Regions from separate parts of the Exiguobacterium sp. FD-YE-25-4 genome, predicted to be linked through region 2. Evidence: a T-box and tRNA genes for the amino acid it is inferred to sense, from the RefSeq annotation. Region 2 holds a T-box; the other holds one or more tRNA genes.
What was found. The T-box of region 2 lies ahead of leuS (leucine--tRNA ligase). A T-box ahead of a tRNA ligase gene usually reads a tRNA of that ligase, here a tRNA-Leu.
Positions count from the first base shown of each region.

Region 1: it has a tRNA-Leu gene. The T-box ahead of leuS (leucine--tRNA ligase) is inferred to sense a tRNA for this amino acid. The anticodon was not compared.

Region 1 covers NZ_CM168041.1:736,052-745,761, reverse strand. The annotation lists gene AC13H5_RS03890 (transglycosylase domain-containing protein) at 1-1,762, shown strand, start outside; gene AC13H5_RS03885 (hypothetical protein) at 1,792-2,685, opposite strand; gene AC13H5_RS03880 (DUF5366 family protein) at 2,682-3,239, opposite strand; gene trmL (tRNA (uridine(34)/cytosine(34)/5-carboxymethylaminomethyluridine(34)-2'-O)-methyltransferase TrmL) at 3,466-3,939, opposite strand; gene AC13H5_RS03870 (methylated-DNA--[protein]-cysteine S-methyltransferase) at 3,950-4,384, opposite strand; gene queG (tRNA epoxyqueuosine(34) reductase QueG) at 4,374-5,522, opposite strand; tRNA gene AC13H5_RS03860 (tRNA-Gly) at 5,601-5,671, opposite strand; gene desA (Delta(5) desaturase DesA) at 5,897-6,916, opposite strand; gene AC13H5_RS03850 (DUF6241 domain-containing protein) at 7,211-7,870, shown strand; tRNA gene AC13H5_RS03845 (tRNA-Leu) at 8,034-8,114, opposite strand; tRNA gene AC13H5_RS03840 (tRNA-Cys) at 8,124-8,197, opposite strand; tRNA gene AC13H5_RS03835 (tRNA-Gly) at 8,206-8,280, opposite strand; tRNA gene AC13H5_RS03830 (tRNA-Gln) at 8,285-8,359, opposite strand; tRNA gene AC13H5_RS03825 (tRNA-His) at 8,366-8,441, opposite strand; tRNA gene AC13H5_RS03820 (tRNA-Trp) at 8,460-8,530, opposite strand; tRNA gene AC13H5_RS03815 (tRNA-Tyr) at 8,534-8,617, opposite strand; tRNA gene AC13H5_RS03810 (tRNA-Phe) at 8,621-8,696, opposite strand; tRNA gene AC13H5_RS03805 (tRNA-Asp) at 8,723-8,798, opposite strand; tRNA gene AC13H5_RS03800 (tRNA-Met) at 8,807-8,880, opposite strand; tRNA gene AC13H5_RS03795 (tRNA-Glu) at 8,899-8,973, opposite strand; tRNA gene AC13H5_RS03790 (tRNA-Ser) at 8,993-9,083, opposite strand; tRNA gene AC13H5_RS03785 (tRNA-Asn) at 9,097-9,171, opposite strand; rRNA gene rrf (5S ribosomal RNA) at 9,180-9,295, opposite strand; rRNA gene AC13H5_RS03775 (23S ribosomal RNA) at 9,395-9,710, opposite strand, start outside.
Region 2 covers NZ_CM168041.1:1,955,901-1,965,610, forward strand. The annotation lists gene AC13H5_RS10120 (putative polysaccharide biosynthesis protein) at 1-676, opposite strand, end outside; gene AC13H5_RS10125 (BaiN/RdsA family NAD(P)/FAD-dependent oxidoreductase) at 815-2,089, shown strand; gene AC13H5_RS10130 (pyrophosphohydrolase domain-containing protein) at 2,129-2,641, opposite strand; gene AC13H5_RS10135 (hypothetical protein) at 2,656-3,729, opposite strand; gene leuS (leucine--tRNA ligase) at 3,847-6,249, opposite strand; T-box leader at 6,291-6,509, opposite strand; gene AC13H5_RS10145 (MDR family MFS transporter) at 6,552-7,742, opposite strand; gene mnmL (tRNA modification radical SAM protein MnmL/YtqA) at 7,919-8,896, shown strand; gene mnmM (tRNA 5-(aminomethyl)-2-thiouridylate-methyltransferase MnmM) at 8,850-9,422, shown strand; gene AC13H5_RS10160 (alpha/beta fold hydrolase) at 9,455-9,710, opposite strand, start outside.

The DNA.
Region 1 (9,710 bases), 1.2 Mb from region 2:
TTTTGCCGGTTTGCTAGCCGCCGGTCTGACAATCAGCGGGGCGTTGAAAGAGGAGATTGAACAGACGAAGCAGATTTTGACGTGGGGCGAAAAGACGGTCGATGCGGCCCCGCTCGCTTCGAAGCATGCCGTCACATTGACGTATAAAGGCGGGACAGAACAGCTCTATTTGAGCGGCCGACGTGATGACGTCTCCGTCGCCCGCTTGCCGGCCCATATCCGGGAGGCGATCATGGTCATCGAAGATCGTAAGTTCAACGCCCACCCCGGGTACGACCTCGGCGGGATTGCCCGGGCGTTCATTCACAACGCCAATGAATCGTCATTACAGGGCGGAAGTACGATCACGCAGCAGTTGGCTCGTAACGTGTATTTGACGCACGAGCGGACATATGAACGTAAAGTGAAAGAACTTTTACTCGCTCGAGCACTGGAAAAACAATATAGTAAGAAAGAAATTATGACCGCCTACAGTAACGTCATCTTCTTTGGACATAACGTTTATGGTATCCAAGCAGCTGCCGATACGTACTTCGCTCGTCCGCTCGAAGATTTAAATTGGAATCAAATCGCTTTCCTGTTGACCGTACCAAACAATCCATCCCTCTATGATCCGCTCCAACCTTCATCCGGATTTTATGAGCGTAAGGACCGCATCCTCACTCAACTGCGGGATGCCGGCGTGCTATCGAAGCAAGCTTACGAGACGCACCACGGTGTGAAGCTGAAGGCGACCTATCGCCAGCACGTCGTCCGCTATCCCGATTATATGGATACGGTCATGAAAGAAGCGATTCGACTCGTCCGCTCACGCTATGACCTCGATGAAGACGCGGCCAGAGACTACTTGGCGACGAATCAAGCGACGATCGACACGTATCTGTCTGTCGCCCGACAGCAACAAGCAAAACAAGTGATGACGAAACTGCCGAACGGTTTAAACGGTGGCTATGCTGAATTGACGCCGAAAGGCCGGATCGTCGCCCTCGTTGATTCAGAAATGACTCAGAGCGGTGAATTCAACCGGGCCACGCAAGCGTTCCGTCAACCCGGTTCGGCCATCAAGCCGGTCCTCGTCTTCGCGCCTTTCATCGAAGAGACCGGTGCGAAACTCGATACGATCCTTGACGGCCGGCCGGTCTGTTACGGAACATATTGTCCGACGAACAGCGGCAATCGCGTCCTCGGCGATGTATCGTTCCGTGATACGGTCGCGTATTCTTACAACACGCCGGCGCTCGCTGCCTTCACCGCGATTGACCAGGAAACGGCGTTCGCCACGGCCGACCTAATGTTCAGCCAATGGGACGCTAAAACGGATAACAGCCTGGCCAGTGCGCTCGGCGGATTGACCCAAGGTGTGTCACCGAAAGAACTCGCCGCCGCCTATACGCCGTTCTTAAATCAAGGGGTTTATGTGTCAGGTCAAACCATCAAACAGATTCGTTTCGAGTCGGGAGCCCCAACGCTCACGCCAAGTGTGACGCAACAAGCCGTCTGGTCGAAATCGACCGTCGCGACGATGCGCGAGGCGTTGTCTTCCGTCACGACGTACGGGACCGGACGGTATGCCGGTCAAATCAAACGTCCTTATGTCGGCGGCAAGACCGGTACGACGAACTCGCATAAGGACATGTGGTACGTCGGCTTGACCGATGAGACAATCACGGCTATCTGGCTCGGTGCCGATACCCCGCGGCCGTTCCCGGAACTCGCCAATCGGGCCTATCCTGCCATCATTTGGACAGAAGCCCATCGCTAAAATAAGGTCAGGGACAGTTGTCCCTGACCTTATTGCTGTTTTCGATAAGTATGGCATCCGTAACTTCCCCATGACTCAAACAGTTCATCCTCATGAATCAGCTTCCACGGATTGAACATCGTCTGCCCGTTCTTGTTGAAGAAGAGTCCGTTTCCGAGCGAATATGTCGCGTGTTGGATTCGACCCGCATCATCGACGAACGTGAGCACGTCCCCTCGTTCGGTCAGTTCCGACTCGATTCTCATGTAACCGGCCTGACCGAGCGTCTGGAGGAACGTGCCGGGATGGACCCATTGCGAAGCGATCCAATCCTCTCCCGTCACAGCGAACAGCGTCGCCGCCAGACAGTTGCTACCCGATGTGACCGGGAAGGTGTTGGCAAGGCGTCTCATGTGATCCGGACAGACCGGCGGGACGGGATGCACCGTCCAAACGTCCCACGCACTTGCATAAGTCAACGTGAGTCGGCGACGGGTGTCATCCGTCATCGCTTGCCAGACGGCTTGATGCAACACGAGATGAGGTGTGTTATCCCACATCACGACTGAAGACAAGTGATCGGTCAACATGTCGTCACTGACGGGAAAGACGAGACCGCGACCGGCTTGAACTTGATACGTGAGCACATCTCGTCTCACCTCTGGCGGCAATGTCTCGATCCAACCAGGCGGCGCATGCAAGACGTACGGCACTTCCCGGTCAATCGTCCAATACGTATAGGCGTTGGCGACTCGGACGTCCCGGTAAGACGGGTGTGTGTCAAATTCTGCTTTCGGGATGATCAACACTGACGCCCGTGCGCCTAATTGCGTCACGAGATGCTCGTCCGCCATAAACAAGTCCATCGGTGGCACCATCGAGGACATCCACTCCTGGACGACTTCTTCGGCCGGGATGAGGGAAATCGTCGTGTTCACCGTCATAGAATGATATCCCCGACCGAGTTAAACAAGCGGAGCATGGCCCAAGCGAGGCCGCTCAAAAGAATCGCCCACATCATCGCTTGAATTAACAGTAGACCGATGGCACGAAACGTCGACATCAACTGGCTGACTTGCCATATGTAATAGAACAAATAGAGAACGAACGTGCCGAGCAGCACCGCAATGACCGCAAGCAGCGAATTTAAAAACAAGAAGCTAATCCCTGAGCCGACGAGAAAAATCGTCGCGCCTGGCTTCAACCGATGCAACGAGCTACCGTTCGTCTCACGCGCAAAGAATGCGAACCCGAGTTGGTTGAACGTGTCGGCCACGAGCTTGAAGGCGCTGAACAGCATAAAGTAAATGGTAAAGAACACGACGAGCACGAGCACTTTCGACTCTTGGACGGACAACAAGGCGATGATTTCGCTGTACACGCCGACACGCGTCAGCCATTGAATCACATACTCACTCGTGGCAATGGCGAGCGACATCGAGAATAGAATGATCCCAATCAACGGGGCATAGCTTAACAAGTACACGTTTGTTTTCATATCGGCTCCAATTTCACAAGAATTTCTCATATTCAGTGCAAATCTATTATCAAGTATATTATAATATTCGTAGTCACGGAGAACAAAAGGGGGATTTTTAGATGGGTTTGTTACTAATGGTCGGAATCAGCGTCGTCTTCCTCGCAGCTATCTTCACAGCTGGATACAACAGAAAACCTGAAGGTAATCAATAAGAGCCGAGATTCTCACGAATCCGGCTCTTTTTTTATTTCAATCCAGCATATCCTTGTTGACGGAGCGCCTCATAAACGATGATGGCCGCCGTGTTTGAGACGTTGAGCGACCGAACGAGGTTCGATTGGGGTAAACGGATGCAGCGATCGAGGTTGTCCTCGATCACTTCCATCGGCAACCCTTTCGTCTCGCGTCCGAAGACAAAGAAATAATCTTTATCAACCGCAGACACATCGAGGTCACTTGGGTACTGTTCCCCATACTTGGTAATGTAGAAGAACTCTCCGTCCGGGTGTTTGGCCCACAGTTTATCGAGCGAGTCGTGATAACGAACGTCGACGAATTGCCAATAGTCGAGCCCGGCCCGTTTGAGCATTTTGTCGTCCGTCGAGAAACCTAACGGACGAATCAAATGGAGCACGGAATTCGTCGCCGCACATGTGCGCGAGACGTTACCCGTATTTGCCGGGATTTCTGGTTGGAACATTACTACATGGATTGCCATAATCTACTCCTCACTTCACTTGTTCGAGATCAAGTAATCGTTGTTTTTGATGAAGGCCGCCTCCGAACCCGGTCAGTTGCCCTCCGCTGCCGACGACGCGATGGCATGGGAAAATGACGGGCAACGGATTGCGGTTCAACGCCTGGCCGACCGCCCGAACCGCTTTCGGGCGGCCGATCTGTTCAGCGATTTGTTTATACGAACGCGTTTCCCCGAATGGGATCGTCAATAACGCATCCCATACTTCTTGTTGGAAGACGGTCCCCTTCATCTCGATCCACTCGCAGTCAGACGGTTGAAGCCCATTTTGCTCCACGCGTTCAATCAGGTCGGTCAGCCAACTCGGCGCCGATCCGTCATCTGCTTCCGTCTCCGCAAAGTCTAACGCGCATAGCTTCCCTTGCGCGTTCAATTCATACGCCAATGTACCCCATTTAGATGACACGGTCTTCACGGTCCCACTCCTCTCGGAACAATCGAATCTCTTCATGTACGAGCTCAGACGTCTCCGTCGACTCGATTTGTCGATAAATCGTCTCGGCTTCGGCTCCGAGAATCGCACCAATCGCCCAGACGGCCGTCGCCCGCATGTCTTCGCGCTCATCTTGTCGAATAAAGTCTTCGAGCACCGGCACGGCCGATGGTTCCCGATAATGGGCCAACGCTAAAATCGCATTTCGCTGAATCGGCTTTTTGCCGCGCCATGCGCCAGACAGATGGCCAAACTTCGCTTTGAACTCCCGATTGCTCAAGTTCAGTAACGGGACGAGCAACGGTTTGACGATTTCAGCTTCAGGAAGCAGTTCCTCATGATGGCGCCAATCTTTTTTCCGATTATACGGACAGACTTGTTGGCACGTGTCGCAACCGTAAAGCCGCCCACCGAGCTTCGAACGAAACTCGCGTGGCATAAGTGTCTTCATTTGCGTCAAATAGGCGATACAACGTTTGGCATCGAGAACACCTGGTTCGATGAGTGCCGTCGTCGGACAAGCCGTCATACATTTCGTACACTCGCCACAGCCGTCCTCAATCATCTCGTCCGGTGGTAAGTATGTGTCCAGGATCATCTCCCCTAAATAAAGGTACGACCCCTTCTCGGGCGAAATGATGGAACAGTTCTTGCCGCTGAAGCCGATTCCGGCCCGTTCGGCGACGGCACGGTCAACGAGTTCTCCCGTGTCGACCATCGAGCGTGTCCGGACGCCCGGGACGAGCTGTTCAATATACGCTTGCAGCTGCTCGAGCCTTGAGCCGACGGCGCGATGGTAGTCGAGCCCCCACGATGCCCGGGCGAACAAGCCCCGCCGTTCATCGGCAACACTTCGCGGCGCATCTTTCAATTTGCTCGGATACGCGATGGCGATGGCGATGATCGACTGCGCTTCGTCGAGCAACAGCGTCGGCGTCGTCCGTTTGTCCAAGTCAGGCTCCTCGAACCCCGAGGCGAATCCCTTCTCTTGCTGCTTCACGAGACGTTGCTTCATGACGATGAACGGGTCGGCGGTCGTCACTTTCAACTCGTCAATCCCGATCGTCGTCGCATATGCTACAATCTTCTGTTTGAGTGTCTCCGGGTCCATCCCGTTCATCGAATCACCTCTTTCGTGTCTATTTTCGCATACAAAAAATCTCCCCGCCAGTCGGCAGAGAGATGATGAAGCGGGTGAAGAGAATCGAACTCTCGTCATCAGCTTGGAAGGCTGAGGTTTTACCATTAAACTACACCCGCATGGTTCAAATGAGTCGTCTGTAAAAGCGACTACAATCAATATACATCTATACCTTTAGGAAGTCAATACTTTTGAAGAAATTTATTTGATAGCTTATGAAATCTATACTTATGGTGTATGAATACATATAATTCCCTTATCTCTCTTCTTCAAACCATATCTCACTATAAGATAAACGTCGCGGTATAAAAATATCCTGCCGACTCTGTCGGCAGGAAGTTCTATTACAATGACGATGTTTTTGGTTCCCGAAGCAAATGTTTAATATCTCGGAACGTGACGAACGTCTTGTTTTTAGCATCATATAGCTTATAGCGCAGCGATTTCAAACTAGAGAACAGACCGATTGTCGTCGCTTTCTGGAGCGGCGGTGTCGCCGTATGGGCTTGTTCAAGGTTATAGTTCGGTACGCGTGGGCTCAAATGATGCACGTGATGGAAACCAATGTTTCCCGTCACCCACTGCAACACTTTAGGCAACTCATAATACGAGCTCCCTTCAATTGCTGCTTTCACATAATCCCATTCGCTCTCGTCCTCAAAATACGAGTCTTCGAACGTATGTTGGACATAGAACAACCAAATCCCGAGGACGCCTGCCGTGAACATCGTCGTTCCTTGAACGATCAAGAATGCTTTCCATCCGACGAGCGCGATGACGAGTGCGTAGAGCACGACGAGAGACAGGTTGATGAGATACGTGTTGTTGCGCTCTTTCTTACGTGCGTCTTTCCGGTTGAAGCGGCTCGTGATAAGGATCAGGAACAAAGGTCCAAGGCCGAACATGACGAGCGGGTTACGATAGAGACGATATTGGAGACGAGTCCACTTCGAAGCTTCGACGTACTCTTCGATTGTCATGACCCAAATGTCACCGACTCCCCGCTTATCTAAATTCCCACTCGAGGCATGATGAATCGAATGCTCTCGTTTCCACTTCTCATACGGGAATAACGTCAAGATACCCATGATCGTCCCGACGATGGCGTTCGCTTTCTTATTTTTGAAAAACGAACCATGCGTGCAGTCGTGGAAAATGATGAACATCCGGACGACGAAGCCTGCTGCCACGATGGCGAGCGGAATGGTCAAGAAGACCGAAATTTGGAGCGCCTGATAGGCAAGAATCCAGGCGGCAAGAAACGGCAAGATCGTGTTGATCATCTGCCGGACGCTCTTCTTCACATCGGCCTTTTCAAACGGCGAGACGTGTTTCCGGAGCTGGGCGATTTTTTCTTTACTCATGTACAACTTCCTCCTCAATTGCATACAGCGTTGACGACAACAAAAATGAAATATGAAACCAACTACACTATGATAGTGACGACGGCATCCATCGCCATAAGAATCAATTTGTCATAAAGATATTATTACCAGGTAATTATATCACATCATATAGAATAAATCGTTCATTCCGTACCAGTAATTGAATCAATTATTATTTCTGTCTCAATAATTTCCATTAAAATTCCTTATATGGAATTATTAATACATAAAGTGTGTTAGACTCCAATTATGTAGAGATAGGAGGAAATGTTATTGTTTCAGAAATTAAAAAATTTGATCACACCTAAGCGATTAATCATCATGGCGAGCGTCTTTATCTTGCTTATCCCAGTCTTCTTTGTCAGCTATACGTTCTATAAAAATTTGAGTCAAGGCGTCGAAAATAAAGACCTTGATGACAAATATGCAAAGCGAGTCAAAGAGTTACAAATCGAAGTTTCTAAAGAAGACCCATTAGATCGGAGAGGCAACTCCACCGCAAAGACGCGTGTTGAATTGGAGGTCTCCTTCAATGAAGAGAAACCGAGCCGAACTGGATTGATTAAAAACATGCACTTGATGACACATCAAAAAATATCGGCCCGTTCCAAATGGGGAGCGATTCCGATGACCCCAGACAATATACAACAGTCCGCTGACTATTTGGAGCTCCTAAAAACTAAATTCAAAATTGGTGACAGTATGTACTCGGAATTGAAAACGATGCTCGATCACTGGTCGCAAGGTGACTTCTCTCAAGCAGACAAGGAACAAGATCGTTTGTTGCACTTCCTCCAAGCGAGTAGAGGGTTCTCGAATGGATTAGCTACCAAGAATGAAGAAGAACTCTTTATTTTGAACAACTTCGGACCTGAATACTTGAACACGTTGGAAGAAACGACGTACACGTCATATAAAGAATCATCTCAATGATGATTCTTTTTTGATTGATGCAAAAAGCTCTGACACGAGTGTACCTTTCATAGTTCAGCTTCTTAACACTTCTGCCCTATTCTTTATGCGTCGCTTCCCTTTCTCCATTCTTCTTGGTTTTAGATACACAAAAAAGACCCTAGCCTCAGCTAGGATCTACGGATACCGGTGGTCGGAGTCGAACCGACACTCCAGAGGAACACGATTTTGAGTCGTGCGCGTCTACCAATTCCGCCACACCGGCATATTATGTTGGAGGCGCCAGTCGGAATCGAACCGACGATAGAGGAGTTGCAGTCCTCTGCCTTACCACTTGGCTATGGCGCCAAATTGAATGGAGCGGAAGACGGGATTCGAACCCGCGACCCCGACCTTGGCAAGGTCGTATTCTACCACTGAACTACTTCCGCATAATGGCTGGGCTGGAAGGGATCGAACCTACGCATGTCGGAATCAAAATCCGATGCCTTACCACTTGGCTACAGCCCAATAAAATGGGGCGACTGAAGGGAATTGAACCCTCGAATGCCGGAATCACAATCCGGTGCGTTAACCACTTCGCCACAATCGCCATAATGATATTAAGAAGCAGGGGCAGCAGGAATCGAACCCGCGCTGACGGTTTTGGAGACCGTAGTTCTACCGCTAAACTATGCCCCTAAGTGGTGGGGGGGGGCGGATTCGAACCGCCGAACCCGAGGGAGCGGATTTACAGTCCGCCGCGTTTAGCCACTTCGCTACCCCCCCACATGGTGGCTTTGGACGGAATCGAACCGCCGACACAAGGATTTTCAGTCCTTTGCTCTACCAACTGAGCTACAAAGCCATGTATGTAGTAATTTAATCAAAAAATGGCGGTCCTGACGGGATTCGAACCCGCGATCTCCTGCGTGACAGGCAGGCATGTTAACCACTACACCACAGGACCACTGATAATTGCGGGGGCTGGATTTGAACCAACGACCTTCGGGTTATGAGCCCGACGAGCTACCAGACTGCTCCACCCCGCGACGATATAAAACTTTAAATGGTGACCCGTACGGGATTCGAACCCGTGTTACCGCCGTGAAAGGGCGGTGTCTTAACCGCTTGACCAACGGGCCATATCTTGGATTGAAAAACTGGCGGAGAGCAAGGGATTCGAACCCTTGAGACGGTTTTGCCGCCTACACGAATTCCAATCGTGCTCCTTCGGCCACTCGGACAGCTCTCCAAAAAGAGAAAAGTGGCTCCGCAAGTAGGATTTGAACCTACGACCTACCGGTTAACAGCCGGTTGCTCTACCACTGAGCTATTGCGGAACGATCTTGCCTGGCAGCGTCCTATCCTCACAGGGGGAGACCCCCAACTACTTTCGGCGCTGAAGCGCTTAACTTCCGTGTTCGGCATGGGAACGGGTGTGGCCGCTTCGCTATCGCCACCAGACAAGTATTATATTAACATTATTTAGTCATAACGTCAATATTTTTTAAGAGATTGTTCTCTCAAAACTGAAGACTCATCAATTCACTCAAACCGTTAGACTAGATCAAAGCCTCGACCGATTAGTATCATTCAGCTCCACACGTCGCCGTGCTTCCACCCATGACCTATCTACCTCATCGTCTCTGAGGGGTCTTTCTTGATTGCTCAAAGGGAAATCTCATCTCGGAGGGGGCTTCATGCTTAGATGCTTTCAGCACTTATCCCGTCCGCACGTAGCTACCCAGCGATGCTCCTGGCGGAACAACTGGTACACCAGCGGTGCGTCCATCCCGGTCCTCTCGTACTAAGGACAGCTCTCCTCAAATTTCCTGCGCCCACGACGGATAGGGACCGAACTGTCTCACGACGTTCTGAA
Region 2 (9,710 bases):
CGAGCACTTTCAACCCGTTCAACTCGGTCGTCGCCACGGCAGCGGTCCCACCGAGCGAGTCAGCGAGCGGACGAATGAGTGCCGAGTCCGAGAAAACGAACAAGACGAGCATCGTTCCGCTGAGCAGGAACATGATGCGAACGATTTGCTCAATGACTTGCGAGATGGCCGTCGGGGCCATATCCTGATGTCCTTGGAAATAGCCGCGCACCATGCTCATCGCCGGGATGAGCAGGAGGGCGAAACTGACGCTACGCGTGACGAGCGTCAACGAGTCGATATATTGCTGATTGTTCTCCGAGTTGCGGACCATGAGTTCTGATAACCACGGTGCTGAGAAAAACAGTAATAAAAAAGCGACGACGCCGGTCACGAGCATCAGCTTCATCCCTTGACGGAACAAGCGCTGACTCGTGCCATATTCACCGAGCGCGTTATACTTGGCGATAAATTTTGAGACGGCGACAGGAATCCCCGCCGTCGAAATGGCGATCATGAGCGCATAATAGGTGTAGGCCGCCTGATAGAGCGTGACGCCGGCAATCCCGACCATCGCTTGGAAGGGAAACGTATAGAGCAGTCCGAGCGCACGCGAGATCAAATTTCCGGCTGATAAGAGCAGCGTGCCTTTGACGAAGGACTCCCGTCCTGAATCTTGTTTGACGCTTGATGACATGAGATACCTCCATCTATTCTTTCACAACTAATGTACCTAGTTTTACAAAACAACCGTTTCTCATTATACTCTTACTGTTGCAGATAATAAAGTTACGAACCGTTAAAGTTTAGATTGAGAAGAGAAACGAGGGATACCATGATGAAAGATGTCATCGTCATCGGAGGAGGCCCAAGCGGCCTGATGGCGACCTACGCCGCCGCCAAAGCCGGAGCGAACACGCTCCTGATTGATAAAGGATCGAAGCTCGGACGCAAGCTCGCCATTTCTGGCGGCGGGCGCTGTAACGTCACGAACCGCAAGCCCGTCGACGAACTGATTCAGTTCATTCCGGGGAACGGACGCTTCTTATATAGCGCCCTCGCCCAGTTCGACAACCAGTCGATTATCGACTTATTCACCGGGTTCGGCATCCCATTAAAAGAAGAAGACAACGGCCGGATGTTCCCAGTGACGGACAAAGCGCAAGATGTCGTCAACACGCTCCTCGGCGCCATCGACGCACTCGGTGTCGAGATTCGCAAAAACGCGAAAGTGAAGACGCTCCATTTTAATGAAGCAAACGAGTTTGAAGCGGTCGAACTGGAGGACGGCGAACGCATCGAGGCAGGCGCCTGTGTCATCGCTGTCGGCGGACAATCTGTCCCCCACACCGGCTCGACCGGCGATGGATATCCGTGGGCCGAGAAAGCCGGGCACACGATCACGGAACTGTTCCCGACCGAGGTGCCGATTTTGTTGAACGATGCGTTTATCGGCACGAAACAGCTGCAAGGGCTGTCGCTCCGTGACGTCGCCCTCACCGTTCACGGCAAAAAAGGCAAACCGATCAAGACACACCGCGGCGACATGATTTTCACGCACTTCGGCATTTCGGGTCCGATCGCCCTCCGGTGCAGTCAATATACGATCAAAGAGCGCAAACGCAGCAAAGAGCGCGTCGTCGCCCTCTCGCTCGACTTGTTCCCGGACATGGTACGTGACGAGCTGTATCAAGAGCTGTGGAACCAAGTCCAAGAACAACCGAAACGGGCCGTCAAGAACGTCTGGAAAGGGTTTATCCCGGAACGGATGCTCGACCTGTTGTTGGCCGACCTCGCTTTCGGTGAAGAAGACGCGAGTCAGTTGAAGAAACAATCGGTCATCGATTTTGCGACACGACTGAAGACGTTTGAGCTACATGCGACCGGGACGCTCGATTTCGACAAAGCGTTCGTCACCGGCGGCGGCGTCTCTGTCAAAGAGATCGCCCCGCAGACGATGATGTCGAAGAAAGCGGACGGCCTGTTCTTCGCCGGCGAGGTGCTCGACATTCACGGCTATACAGGTGGTTATAACATCACGGCCGCCTTCACGACCGGGCATTGTGCCGGGTCGCACGCCGCAGAATTTGCTGTACGTACAACCGTATAAAAGAGAGCCTATCGCGCGCGATAGGCTCTCTTTTTGGTGTCACTGTTTCGCTTCAAGTTGGCGTCGCACTTCCGCCTCGAGCTCTGGCTCGGGTGGCAACCAGCCTTCCGGCTTCATGACCTTATTGTCTGACGCGCGCAGGATCGGCTTACCATCCGGACCGAGCTTCGCCATATTGGCGCGCTGCACGATCTCGAACAACGGCACCGGGTCGAGCCCGAGCTCGACGAAACTGCCCATCACGAAATAGAGGGCGTCCGTGAGCGCATCACCTTGTCCGACGAGTCGCTCGACGTCATTTGTCGGTGGGGCGTCCTGGAGCGATTTCTGAACAGCCTGTTCGAATCCTTGTTGGAACGTGGCGACGGCTTGCAGGAACTCTTCCTCGTTCCATGCCGATTGATGTAAAAATTCGACGACGGCCTCTTCTGCCGTCCAGACCGAACGTTTGACGGCCCGGTCTAACTCGAGCGGCTGTGGCGCACTCGCTTCCGGGTGCCCGAACGTCTCATGGAATTGGCGAACTTCTTCATAGAAATAGCGTTTGCTCATATGATCCTCTCCTATCAGTCGACCGAGACGAAATCGTCAAGGTCGAACACATCTGGTCGCACGATGGCGAAAATTTCATTGTCTTGTAAAAACATACCGGTCGACCCGTACACACGAGGAGTGACCATCTGTCCGTTCATCGTCCCTTCATCCGGGTTGATCGTGTAGAGGACGAGTTCTTCTGAATCGAGGACGTAAATGCGTCCCTGGCGTTCGACGAGGCCGACACCGCGGAAGTTCTCGAACTTCTGTTGAATCGAGGCGCTCATTCCTTCGGTCGTGAGCGGTTTTCTCGACTCAATGGCCCACTCCGTCTCAGGCGCTGGCGCTTCTTCGGCGTCTGCCTCATCAGCCGTGGTCGCCGTATCGGCGTCTGAATCCACTTCGGTCGTCGCATCCGTCTCGGTCGCATCGGCTGTTTCTTCTGTCTCTGGCTTCGCTTCAGCGTCGGTGGCCGTCTCATCCTCGAGCGTCCGTTCTTGGACGTATAACAGTTCCACGTCCGGCGTGTCCGCCAAACGGCTCATGATGATCAGTCGTTTCGTTTCCTCGTCATAACCGAGGCCGAACAATCGGTCTGTCGAGGCGATTCCTTTAATCAATTTGCGTCGTTGTTCCGTCCACCGGCCTTCTTCACGCTCGATTGTCACGAGAACCCCATTCGCCGTGACGGCATAAATCTTGTCCTCGGAAATCATGCGCATACCGATGAACTCGCCGAACCGGTAGGGCTGTCCTTCGTTGCTGAGGATGAGTGACGCGTTCACGCGATTGGCGTTCCCGCTCACTTCGAAAAATTCTTTATTTTTCGTCAAGACGAGATATGACCCAATCGTGTCACTATAGTACACTTCGTCGAGCTGTTGAATCTGTTCGAGGGCATCGGTCGTATCGATATCCTCCTCGTCCGGCGAGGCTTCGACGGGAGGTACAGATGTCGCTTGGTGACTCGTTTGAATCTCTATTTTTTCAAACGTCGAGGCGATTTGGCTTTGAATATCCTCGTCCGAAAAGACGAACACATAGCACAAAATCACACCGACGACGACGGCAAACAGCGTCGTATATAGTACGTAAGAACGTTTCATGGACGTTTCGTCCCCTTTACATGCAGTATCGCCCTTTAGTGTAACAAACCCGCCCCGAAAAGAAAACGACATCATACAAAAGAAAGGAACGTGTGACAATGTCACACATTCCTTTGCTTATCCAACGACGATATTGACGAGCTTACCTGGAACGACGATCACTTTGCGGACCGTCTTCCCTTCCGTGAACTCTTGAACGCGTTCGTTCGCGAGCGCATCGGCCTCGAGCGCTTCTTTCGAAGCGTCGCGGGCCACGTGCATCTTCGCACGAAGCTTGCCGTTCACTTGGATGACGACTTCAATCGTGTCGCTGACGAGTTTCGACTCATCAAACTTCGGCCATGCCGCATACGTCAAGTCTTCCGTCATGCCGAGACGCTCCCACAACTCTTCGGCCAAGTGTGGCGCGACCGGGGCGAGCATCTTAACGAAGTTGACCATTTCTTGTTTCGGAAGCGTGTCTTGTTTATACGCTTCGTTGATGAAGACCATGAGTTGCGAGATCGCCGTGTTGAAACGGAGCGCCTCATAATCTTCTGTCACTTTCTTCACCGTCTGATGGTACGTCCGTTCGAAGTCGGCAGTCGGCGCGACGTCTTGAAGCTCTGTCTGATCGAACAAACGCCAGACACGGTCAAGGAAGCGACGAGCGCCGTCGAGACCGTTCGTCGACCAAGCGATGGCCGCATCGAGTGGTCCCATGAACATCTCGTAAAGACGAAGCGTGTCGGCTCCGTGCGACTTGATGATGTCATCCGGGTTGACGACGTTCCCTTTCGATTTCGACATCTTCTCGTTGTTCTCACCAAGGATCATCCCTTGGTTATAGAGTTTTTGGAACGGCTCTTTTGTCGGGACGATGCCGATATCGTAGAGCACTTTGTGCCAGAAACGAGCGTAGAGCAAGTGTAGGACCGCGTGCTCCGTACCACCGATATACAAATCGACCGGAAGCCAACGCTTCAACTTCTCTGGGTCCGCGATCATGTCTTCATTGTGCGGATCGATGAAGCGAATGTAGTACCAGCAGCTGCCGGCCCATTGTGGCATCGTGTTTGTCTCGCGACGACCCTTCTCACCCGTCACTGGATCCGTGTACGTCAACCACTCGTCTGCGTTCGCAAGCGGCGATTCACCCGTACCCGACGGTTTGATTTCATCGATAATCGGGAGTTCGAGCGGGAGGTCTTCGACCGGGACCGTCTTGAGCGTGCCATCTTCCATATGAACGATTGGAATCGGCTCGCCCCAATAGCGCTGACGGCTGAACAACCAGTCGCGGAGACGATACGTCGTCTTCGCACGGCCAGTGCCGGCAAGTTCAAGCTCTTCGATGATCTTGGCGATCGCGTCGGCTTTATTGAGACCGTCCAAGCTACCTGAGTTGACGTGGACGCCATCCTCGACGTAAGCCGCCTCATCCAAGTTGCCGCCGGTGACGACTTCACGGATTGGAAGGTCAAACGTCTTCGCGAACTCATAGTCGCGCTCATCATGTCCAGGAACGGCCATGACCGCACCTGTACCATACGTTGACAACACGTAGTCAGCAATCCAGATTGGAAGCTTCTCACCATTGACCGGGTTGATCGCGTAAGCGCCAGTAAACACGCCTGTTTTCTCTTTGGCAAGATCGGTCCGCTCGAGATCCGTTTTTTTCGAGACTTCTTCGACGTACGCCTCGATGGCGACGGTTTGTTCCGGTGTCGCGATGGCTTTCACGAACGGGTGCTCCGGTGCGAGCGTGACGTATGTCGCGCCGTAAAGTGTGTCCGGACGTGTCGTGAACACCGTGACGACTTTTTCGTGACCGTCGACTTTGAAATCGACTTCGGCCCCGACCGACTTGCCGATCCAGTTGCGTTGCATCTCTTTGACGCTGTCTGGCCAGTCAAGCCCTTCTAAATCATCGAGCAAACGCTCTGCGTATTCCGTGATGCGGAGCACCCATTGCTTCATCGGGACACGGTAAACCGGATGGCTGCCGCGCTCTGACAAGCCGTCGATGACTTCTTCGTTGGCGAGTACCGTCCCGAGGGCCGGGCACCAGTTGACGGCGACTTCATCGACGTAGGCGAGTCCGCGGTCATGGAGCTGTGTGAAAATCCATTGCGTCCACTTGTAGTATTTCGGGTCGGTCGTGCTGATTTCACGATCCCAATCGTATGAGAAACCGAGCTCTTTCAACTGGCGGCGGAATGTGCCGATGTTGCGCTCTGTGAACTCGCGCGGGTCATTCCCTGTGTCGAGGGCATATTGCTCGGCCGGAAGACCGAACGCGTCCCAACCCATTGGATGGAGAACATTGAAGCCTTGCATCCGTTTCATGCGGGCGATGATGTCCGTCGCCGTGTAACCTTCCGGGTGACCAACGTGAAGGCCGGCTCCTGATGGATATGGGAACATGTCAAGGACGTAGAAACACTCCTTGTCCGGGTCTTCTGTCGTCCGGAATGCATCTTTCTCGTCCCAACGTTTTTGCCATTTCGGCTCGATGTCTTGATGTTTAAAATAATCCAAAATTCATCCTCCTCTGCATAATAAAAAGCCTTCCGCCCCGGTAATGGGACGAAAGGCTTGAAAGCTCTCCGCGGTACCACCCATGTTGCATTTCTGCCACTTGAGACGCCGGTAACGAGGCGTAACTCCGGTTCACCCTACTGTTTGTTCAGGCGAACTGCTCCAAGGCGAGTTCTCGCAGTCCATATACCGGTTCACACCACCCACCGGCTCTCTACAAATACAGACGTCACGATACTATTCCTCTTCTACGCATGTGTATGATCTCACTCGTTCATTTTAGCCCAATCTGTTTTAGAGCGTCAACTTGATTTTTCAGGCACTCGGATGTCTTTCATGAAAATGAAGAACGCGAGCGCGATGGCCGTGAGCAAGAATAGCATTGTGAAGACGGCACCGATGCCGAATACGTCATAGACGAGGCCCGATAAGGTCGGGCCGATCATCCGACCGACCGAGGCCGCGATATTGACGAGTCCTTGGAACTGTCCTGCTTTCCCCGGCGGTGCGAGTTTCGCGGCAATCGTCGGAACGGCCGGCCAAATGAACATCTCCCCGATCGTCATGACGACCATCGCGACCATGAACATCGTAAAGCCCCCCGCGAACGGAACGACCGCGAAGGCGGCGAGGAAAATAACGGCGCCAACGATGAGTTGTTTCTTCAAATCGTCTTCAAAGTAACGAAGGGCCCGGTTGAGGAGCGGTTGAGCGAACACGATCAAGGCGCCGTTCACCGTCCAAAGGAGCGAATACTGGCTGATTGTCACGCCGAGGTCTTTCGAATGGACAGCGATCGTGCCTTGCCACTGCACGTAAACGAACCAAAGGGCCGCGTAACCGATGGCGACGAACCACATCGATTTCATCGTCGCGCCGGACAACGTCGTCGCCGCAGCCTCAAGCTGCGATTGGACGACCGGACGGGCCGGGTCTTTCAAATAACGGAGCCCGAATAAGAGGACGACGACGAACAAGACCGATAAGAAGAAGTTCGCGTAAAAGATCCACTCGATGTCGATGCGCGCGATTTGCCCGCTCATCGCCGTCCCGAGGGCGACCCCGACGTTTTGAGCAACATAGATCGCGTTGAACGAACGGCGTCCGCCTTCCGGCCAAATCAAGCCGGCGAACGCGTACACGGTCGGGAAGACGAGGCCACCCGAAAACCCAATCAATCCAAGCCAGCCCAAGTAACCGAGGAATGTGGCATGAAACAACAAGAAGCCGAGCGAGCTCGCGAGCAACAGCCCGACCGCGAGGATGAGCGTCCGCTTCCCGCCAATCCGGTCAAACAGCGTGCCCCCGATATAGTTCCCAGCGATGGCGAGCGCCGAGTTGACGAGGAGGGCAATCCCTGCGAGCGTCATCGATTCGCCTAAATATCCATTTATATAGAGTGTGTTAAATGGCCATAAAAAAGACGCCGCCGTTGTATTGAGCGCCATCGCAATGACCAAAATCCATACCGAAATCGGCATTTTATTGTTCATACCAGTTACTCCTTTCATTCCCGTTTAACGATAAAAATTCGGCACGACGGCCGAATCAAGAATAAGTCCTTCTCCAAGCTAACGGAACGCCCCATAACTGTCAAGAAAAATTACTTATTATGAAGTAAACACGAGGAAAGCTTGTGATAGCATGAGCAAAGAAGGAGAGGATATTCATGCAACATCCATTTGGTGACGCCAGATACCACAAATTAAATGAAGCATATCGCCGTGAGTTCGGCGGGAAAGTGTTCAAGGTACCGCTCGACGGCGCTTTCACTTGTCCGAACCGGGACGGGCTCGTCTCGAAGGGCGGCTGTACGTTCTGTTCGGACGACGGCAGCGGTGATTTTGCCGGCAACGCCTGCGATCCGATCCCGGTCCAATTTGCCGAAGTGAAAGCTCGGTTGCATCGAAAGTGGAAAGAAGCCCGCTACATCGCTTACTTCCAAGCGTTCAGCAACACGTATGCCCCCGTCGCCCGGCTCCGGGAATTGTTCGAGCCTGCCCTTAAAGAGGAAGGTGTCGTCGGTCTATCGATTGCGACCCGGCCGGACTGTCTGCCGGACGACGTCGTCGACTATCTCGCCGAGTTGAATGAGCGGACGTCCCTCACGATCGAACTCGGCCTACAGACGATTCACGATGTGACAGCGAAAAAAATCAATCGTGGCCATGACTACAAGACGTTCCTCGAAGGTCTCGCCAAGCTCCGCCGACGCAATATAAACGTGGTTGTCCATATCATTAACGGTCTCCCTGGCGAGACGACAGAGATGATGCTCGACACGGCGCGAGAAGTTGCTAAAATGGACATACAAGGAATCAAGATCCATTTGCTCCACGTCTTGAAGCACACGCCACTCGCCCGTCAGTACGAAAAAGGATTGCTCGAGCTCATGGACGAGACGACTTACGTCTCCCTCGTCTGCGACCAGCTTGAGACGTTACCACCCGAGATCGTCATCCATCGGTTGACCGGTGACGGGCCACCGGATCTGTTGATCGGTCCGACGTGGAGCCGGCACAAGATGGCCGTCTTGAACGCCATCGATGCCGAACTGGTGCGTCGTGATTCCTTCCAAGGAAAAAAGAAGGATGAGAGCCATGGGATTAATGAGAGTCTTACCGTTCGCGAAGTACCTACTCCGTGAACACGTCACACCTGGTGCCGTCGCCATCGATATGACGGCCGGCAACGGGCACGATACATTGTTTTTAGCCGAACTCGTCGAGGCGACGGGACACGTCTACGCGTTTGATGTCCAAGCAGCGGCGGTCGAGGCGACACGCATTCGCATCGAGGAAGCAGCATTGACGGACCGCGTCACTGTCATCCACGACAGCCACGACACCGTCCGAGAAATTGTAGCGGACGAGACACGCCCGATCACAGCCGCCGTGTTCAACCTCGGTTATTTACCGGGAAGCGACAAGTCGGTCACGACGACGGGCAATACGACCATCGACGCCCTCGAGCAACTGCTCGACGTCATGGCCGTCGGTGGTGTCATCGTCGTCGTCATCTATCATGGCCATGATAGCGGCAAAATCGAGCGCGACGAGGTACTCGCCTACGTCGAGGCACTCGACCAAAAGCGGGCCGGCGTCCTCCGTTACGGCTTCATCAATCAAATCAATCATCCCCCGTTCATCGTGGCGATTGAAAAACGTGCATGAAAACAGGCGACTCGAGCGAGTCGCCTGTTTTGTCATTCTCGAATCAATTCATAAAACGTGATGAGCGTCTCCGCGAACTTCGTGTTCAGTCGTTCATAGCCGAAATGCGGGAAGCCTTCGAGCCGGCGGATGTACACTTGATCGCCGCCGATTTTTCGACAGACGTTGAGCGTCAGCTTCACATCGGCGAAGCGGTCGTCCGGCGCATAGAAGCAAGCGAGTGGGAGGCGCGGCAAATGTTTCTTCTCTTCTTGGTGCTCGACGATCTCTTCCTCGATTTCCCGGTAT